DNA from 2 places in the Amycolatopsis sp. NPDC102522 genome. Region 1 is predicted to be linked to the other one. Evidence: riboswitches for the same ligand, from Rfam matches in the RefSeq annotation. Region 1 holds a riboswitch; the other holds the start of a gene.

What was found. Region 1 has a riboswitch for glycine ahead of gcvP (aminomethyl-transferring glycine dehydrogenase). Riboswitches for the same ligand answer to the same signal wherever they lie in the genome.
Region 2: another riboswitch for glycine. It lies ahead of gcvP (aminomethyl-transferring glycine dehydrogenase); the one in region 1 lies ahead of gcvP (aminomethyl-transferring glycine dehydrogenase).

Annotation. Positions count from the first base shown of each region.
Region 1 is NZ_JBVJLY010000023.1:32,944-36,347, forward strand. Features, by position in the region: gene ACZ6YV_RS35795 (3-oxoacyl-ACP reductase) at 1-206, shown strand, start outside; gene ACZ6YV_RS35800 (four-helix bundle copper-binding protein) at 420-794, shown strand; glycine riboswitch at 1,092-1,196, shown strand; gene gcvP (aminomethyl-transferring glycine dehydrogenase) at 1,240-3,404, shown strand, end outside.
Region 2 is NZ_JBVJLY010000018.1:68,054-71,457, forward strand. Features, by position in the region: gene gcvP (aminomethyl-transferring glycine dehydrogenase) at 1-1,515, opposite strand, end outside; glycine riboswitch at 1,687-1,788, opposite strand; gene ACZ6YV_RS32030 (MerR family transcriptional regulator) at 1,835-2,416, opposite strand; gene ACZ6YV_RS32035 (TetR/AcrR family transcriptional regulator) at 2,714-3,328, shown strand.

The sequences.
Region 1 (3,404 bases):
ACACACCGCTGCTGAAGGAACTGTTCGCGAAGGACCCCGAGCGGGCCGCGCGGCGGCTGATCCACGTGCCGGTCGGGCGGTTCGCGGAGCCGGAGGAGATCGCGGGCGCCGTCGCCTTCCTGGCGAGCGACGACGCCTCGTTCATCACCGCTTCGCAGTTCCTGGTGGACGGCGGCATTTCGGGCGCCTACGTCACCCCCCTCTGACCTGCCGCATTTCGTCCTCTGAATGCGTTTCGCCTGGTCACGGTGTCCGTGAAGGCCTCCTTCCCTACGCTCAAGCTAGGGAAGGAGGCCTTCACGGACTGCCGAGACGGTGGTCCGCCGTCACTCGTCCCGGTGGCCGGGATGGCGGCCCGCTGACCTGCGCTGTAGTCCTGAGAACGCGAAGCATCCAGGACCACCGAGGAGGCCCCGAGAATGACCCGCCAGATGAGCACCGCCATGCGCGACTGCATCGACCTGTGCAACGAGTGCCACGTCAGGTGCGAGGAGATGATGACGCGCTGCATGGAGGCCGGTGGTGCCAAACTCGGGATGATGATGGTGACCTGCGCGGACATGTCCCGCATGAGCGCCGACATGATGATGCGCTGCTCCGCCATGATCGCCGACCTCGAAATGATGCGCATGTGCGCGAAGACGTGCGGCCTGGCCTCCCAGATGATGCGCATGTGCGCCGACGAGTGCGCCAAGACCGGTGACCCCGAGCTCGCCGAAGCCGCCGACATGATGAGGCGCTGCGCCGAGCTCTGCGGCACCATCACCGCCGAGATGATGATGGAGAACGCGTAACTCGCGTGATCAGGCCCGTGACTCGCGTGATCAGGGCCGTGACTCACGAGTTCCGGCTCCCGTCACGCGAGTTCCGGCTCTGATCACGCGAGTCCCGCCGGGCACGGCGGGTGTCCGGGCGAACGGGAGAAGTGACGTGCCCGGCCAGAAGTAGACGTGCGCTGAACACGCCAGGTACGGTGTGCGCACAACTGCAGATCGGGCCGTCGAGCTGGAGCGGGAGAGCCCTCACGAACGTGGTGGGGCACCGAAGGAGCAAACTCCCCGGAATCTCTCAGGTATCCACTACCGCTTCCGCGAGGCCACTCTGGAAAGCAGGCGCGCAAGTGCGTCTCACCCAAGGTGAAAGCCGTCCTTCCCACGGGCGGTGAAACTCTCAGGTGCCATGACAGAGGGGGAGTTCCCAGCGCACCGGTCTATCCGGCGCCTGACCCAAGGAGCTCCCTTGACCAGTACGTCCTTCGACGACCGGCACATCGGCCCCTCGGAGTCCGAGCAGGCCAAGATGCTCGCCGAGGTCGGCTACGGCAGTCTCGATGCCCTGGTGGCCGCCGCGGTGCCGTCCGCGATCCGGGTCACCCGTGACCTCGACCTTCCGCCCGCCGCGTCAGAAGAGGACGCCATCGCGGAGCTCCGCGCGCTCGCCGCGCTCAACAAGCCGATGACGCAGATGATCGGCCTCGGCTTCCACGACACGGTCACCCCGGCGGTCATCCGCCGCAACGTGCTGGAGAACCCGGCCTGGTACACGGCGTACACGCCGTATCAGCCGGAGATCTCGCAGGGCCGTCTCGAAGCCCTCCTCAACTTCCAGACCATGGTCTCCGAGCTGGCCGGTCTCGCCACCGCGAACGCCTCCCTGCTCGACGAGTCCACCGCGGTCGCCGAGGCCGTCATGTTGATGCGCCGCGTTTCGAAGTCCAAGTCGAACAAGGTCGTCCTCGACGCCGAGTGCCTGCCGCAGACCATCGCCGTCGTCCGCACCCGCGCCGAGGCCATGGGCGTCGAGGTCGAGGTCCGCGACCTGCTCACCGGGCTGCCGGAGGAGTTCTTCGGCGTCGTCGTCCAGTACCCGGGCGCTTCCGGCGTGCTGCGCGGCGCGGGCTTCTACTCCGCCATCTCCGAGACCGCGAAGGCCGCCGGCGCGCTGTACACCGTCGCCGCGGACCTGCTCGCACTCACGCTGGTCACCGCGCCGGGTGAGTTCGGCGCCGACATCGCCGCCGGTTCCACCCAGCGCTTCGGTGTCCCGCTCGGCTACGGCGGGCCGCACGCCGGGTACATGGCCGTCCGCGCCGGGCTCGAGCGCTCGCTGCCGGGCCGCCTCGTCGGGGTCTCGGTCGACGCCGACGGCACCCCCGCGTACCGCCTCGCCCTGCAGACCCGCGAGCAGCACATCCGCCGCGAGAAGGCGACCTCCAACATCTGCACCGCGCAGGTCCTGCCCGCCGTGCTCGCCGCGATGTACGCGGTCTACCACGGTCCGGACGGCCTCAAGCGCATCGCGACCCGCGTTCACGAGCTTGCCGCCGGACTGGCCGACGCGCTGCGAGCGGGCGGGGTCGAGGTCGTTCACGAGGGCTTCTTCGACACCGTCCTCGCCCGCATGCCCGGCCAGGCCGAAGCGGTCGTCGCCGTCGCGCGCGAAAACGGGATCAACCTCGGCCCGGTCGACGCCGACCACGTGCGCATCGCCGTCGACGAGGTCACCACGCCCGCGATCATCGCCAAGGTGCTCAACGCTTTCGGCGTCGAAAACAAGGCCGAAGACGCGCAGGCCCTGCCCACCGGCTTGCACCGCGAGAGCGAGTACCTCACCCACGAGGTCTTCCACTCGCACCGCTCCGAGACCGCGATGCTGCGCTACCTGCGCAGCCTGTCCGACCTGGACTACGCGCTCGACCGCGGCATGATCCCGCTCGGCTCCTGCACGATGAAGCTCAACGCCACCACCGAGATGGAGCCGATCAGCTGGCGCGAGTTCGCGGGTATCCACCCGTTCGCCCCCGCCGACCAGGCCGAGGGCTACCACGTGCTGGTCGAGCAGCTGTCGACCTGGCTCGCCGAGGTCACCGGCTACGACAAGGTGTCGCTGCAGCCGAACGCGGGCAGCCAGGGCGAGCTCGCCGGCCTGCTCGCGATCCGCGCGTACCACCACGCCAACGGTCAGCAGGAGCGCGAGGTCTGCCTGATCCCGTCGTCCGCGCACGGCACGAACGCCGCCTCCGCGGTCATGGCCGGGATGCGCGTCGTCGTGGTCAAGTGCACCGCCGAAGGCAACGTCGACCTCGAAGACCTGCGCGCCAAGGTCGACGCGAACCGCGAAACGCTGTCCGCGATCATGGTGACGTACCCGTCCACGCACGGCGTGTACGAGCACGGCATCGACGAGCTGGCCAAGATCGTCCACGACGCGGGCGGCCAGGTCTACGTCGACGGCGCGAACCTCAACGCCCTGCTGGGGCTCGCCAAGCCGGGTGAGTTCGGCGGCGACGTCTCGCACCTGAACCTGCACAAGACCTTCTGCATCCCGCACGGTGGCGGCGGCCCCGGCGTCGGCCCGGTCGCGGTCCGCGCGCACCTCGCGCCGTACCTGCCGAACCACCCGCT
Region 2 (3,404 bases), on a different contig from region 1:
CCTGTCGAGTGCGACGTCCTTGTCGGACAACGCCCTCAGATACCGCAGCAACGCCGTCTCCGAACGGTGCGCGTGGAACACGGGATGCGTCAGGTAGTCGCTGGTGCGGCGCAGATCCGGCGGGAAGCCGTCGGCGGTGTCCGCGTCGAGGGAGTCCACATCGGACACCGCGACCCCGAACGCCTTCCACACCAGGGAAAGATGCTCGCGGGTCGTCGTCTCGTCACAGGCGACGGCGACGTGGTCGGCGTCCACGAGCCGGAGGTTGACCCCGAGTTCCCGAGCCGTGCCGACGACCCCTGCCGCCCGGCCGGGGACGGAAACCATGACGGTGTCGAAGAACTCGCAGTGCACGACGTCGACACCGCTTTCGGCGAGCCCCGCCGCGAGCACGGTCGCCATCCGGTGCGCGCGGTTCGCGATCGCGCGCAAGCCTTCAGGACCGTGGTACACCGCGTACATCGACGCGATCACCGCCAAGAGCACCTGAGCGGTGCAGATGTTGCTCGTCGCCTTCTCGCGGCGGATGTGCTGCTCGCGGGTCTGGAGCGCGAGCCGGTACGCGGGCGCGCCGTCGGCGTCCTTCGACACGCCCACCAGCCGCCCCGGCAGCTGCCGTTCGAGGCCCTGCCGGACGGCGAGATATGCCGCGTGCGGGCCACCGAAGCCCATCGGGACACCGAACCGCTGCGTCGACCCGATCGCGACGTCGGCACCGAGCTCGCCCGGCGACCGCAGCAGCGTCAGGGCCAGCGGGTCCGCGGCCATCACCACGGCCGCGCCCAGTGTCTTGGCCTCGGCGATGGTGTGGTCCCACTCGCGGACGGCACCCGAAGCGCCCGGATACGACAGCAGCACCCCGAAGAAGTCGCCGCCGAGGCCGAGGCCGGTGATGCCCTGGGAAAGGTCCGCGGTCACCAGCTCGATCCCGAGCGGCTCGGCGCGGGTGCGCAGGACCTCGATCGTCTGGGGCAGGGTGTCCTCGTCGACGACGAACCGGTTCGATTTCGCCTTGCCCGCGCGGCGGACCAGCGTCATCGCCTCCGCCGCCGCGGTCGCCTCGTCCAGCATCGACGCGTTGGCGATCGGCAGGCCGGTCAGGTCGGCGACCATGGTCTGGAAGTTGAGCAGCGCTTCGAGCCGGCCTTGCGAGATCTCCGGCTGATACGGCGTGTACGCGGTGTACCAGGCCGGGCTCTCCAGCACGTTGCGGCGGATCACCGGCGGGGTCACGGTGTCGTGGTAGCCGAGGCCGATCATCTGGACCATCGGCCGGTTGCGCGCGGCCAGGGCGCGGAGTTCGGCGAGCGCGCCCGTCTCGGTGGCGGGCGGCGGCAGCTCCGGCGGTGTCGCCGATTCCCGCAGCGACGCGGGGACGGCCCGCTCGGCGAGCTCGTCGAGAGAGGCGACGCCGACGACGTCGAGGATGCGCGCGAGCTCTTCGGCACCGGGGCCGATATGCCGGTCCGCGAAGGGAGTTCCGGTTTCGAGAGCGGCCAGTGACACGGGCTCCATCGGGGACCTCCCAAGACGCGGGGGTGGGGCCGGGACGGCTTGTCCTGGCCCTCCCCACTCTGTCCGTACCCCCGAAGGGGCGCCTGAGAGTTTCGCCCGAGTGTTGAGCCGGGCTTGCACCGTCGGCGGGGCCGCCAGGCTGTGACCTGGCGAACCACTTTCCAGAGGCGTCTCGTCCGCGCGGTCCAGGGTGCCTGAGAGGTTCCGGGGAGGACTTGCTCCTTCGGCGCCGAGCTCAACGGTTATCGACTCGGTCTCTCCCGCGCGGATTCGTCGACCGCGGAAGTGAGCCTACCCTGCCGCTCACGCGGCTTCATGATCAGCCGGTGCGACGTGCGTTACGGCGCTGCGTGAGCTCGTCCGGCGTGACGGTCTCGATCACTCCGCCGTCGGCCCGCTCGGCCTGGAACTCGTGGATGGTGCCGCTGATCTCCTGCATCGCCCCGCTGACCGCGATGCCGAAAACGCCCTGTCCGCCCTGGAGTAAATCGACGATCTCTTCGGGCGAGGTGCACTCGTAGACGGTGGTGCCGTCGGAGAACAGGGTGACCCTGGCGAGATCGCGGACTCCGCGCAGCCGCAGATGGTCGACGGCGACGCGGATGTTCTGCAGGGAGACGCCAGTGTCCAGCAGGCGCTTGACGACTTTCAGGACGAGGATGTCCTTGAACGAGTAGAGCCGCTGCGAACCGGAACCGTGCGCCGTGCGGATGCTCGGCGCGACCAGCTTCGTCCGGGCCCAGTAGTCGAGCTGCCGGTAGGTGATCCCGGCGATCTGACAGGCGGCGGGACCGCGGTAGCCGACGAGTTCGTCCGGGAGGGAAGAGTCTGGGAACAGCTCGCCCTGCTCGCCGTCAGCGACCGGAACGAGCGGCTCTTGAGGGCTACCAGCCTCGACCACGCCATGCCTCCCCTCGCCCGACCTGGCGGCCGGCGAACAAAGCCGCGCGGACCCACGTGAGTCCGCACCGGAGTCAACCGTCAAGACGAATGCCCCAGACATCCGAATCACACCTTGGCGATTTACCTCCATTGACGGTAAGCGCGTCCGGCAAAGCGGTCAACGCGACGCGCGGTCGACCTCAAGCTCTTCTTGAGGCTTACCAGGGCCAGTCCCCCGTTCGGCCGCGCGCTTGCCGCTTTTACTCGGTCGTGTTATTTTTTACTCATGCAAGTAAATCCCTCCACCCAAAGTGCCATGCAAGAGGTCCAGGCGGAGCTGGGGCTGTCGGTCACCGAAGCCGCACGGCGGGCCCAGATCGTCGGCGCCACGATCGCGACGATCTCCGACCTCGGCTACCACAAGACGTCGTTCGCGAAGATCAAGGAGCGGGCCGGACTGTCCAGCACCCGGATCATCTCGTACCACTTCACCAACAAGGCCGGCCTGATGCAGGCCGTGGTCACCACCGCGACCGGGATGAAGGACAAGTTCCTCGAGGAGCGGATCCAGGGCACGACCGACCGGGCCGGGCTCCTGCGCGGCTACATCGAGTCGGAGATCGCGTTCCTCGGCTCGTACCCGGAACTGGTGCGGGTCATGGTCGAGATGGGCTCGAGCGGCTCGGACGCCGAGGGCTGGTTCATGTCGGCGCCGATGGTCGAGGAGTTCCGGACCGGGCGGCTCGAACGCCAGCTCCGGCAGGGGCAGCAGGACGGCTCTTTCGGCGGCTTCGCGGCCGACGTGATGGCGCTGTCGATCGCGCAGGCCGTCGACGGTGTCGCCGCGAGGTTCGCGGCGGACCCGAAGGTGGACTTGGAGCGGTACGGGCGGGAACTGGCGGATCTGTTCGTCAAGGCGACCGCGGCCTGAGGGCCCGGATTCGCTGGGGGCAGTCGTGAGTGTTTTGTGTCGTTCTAACGACCCAAGACACTCACGACCACCTGGA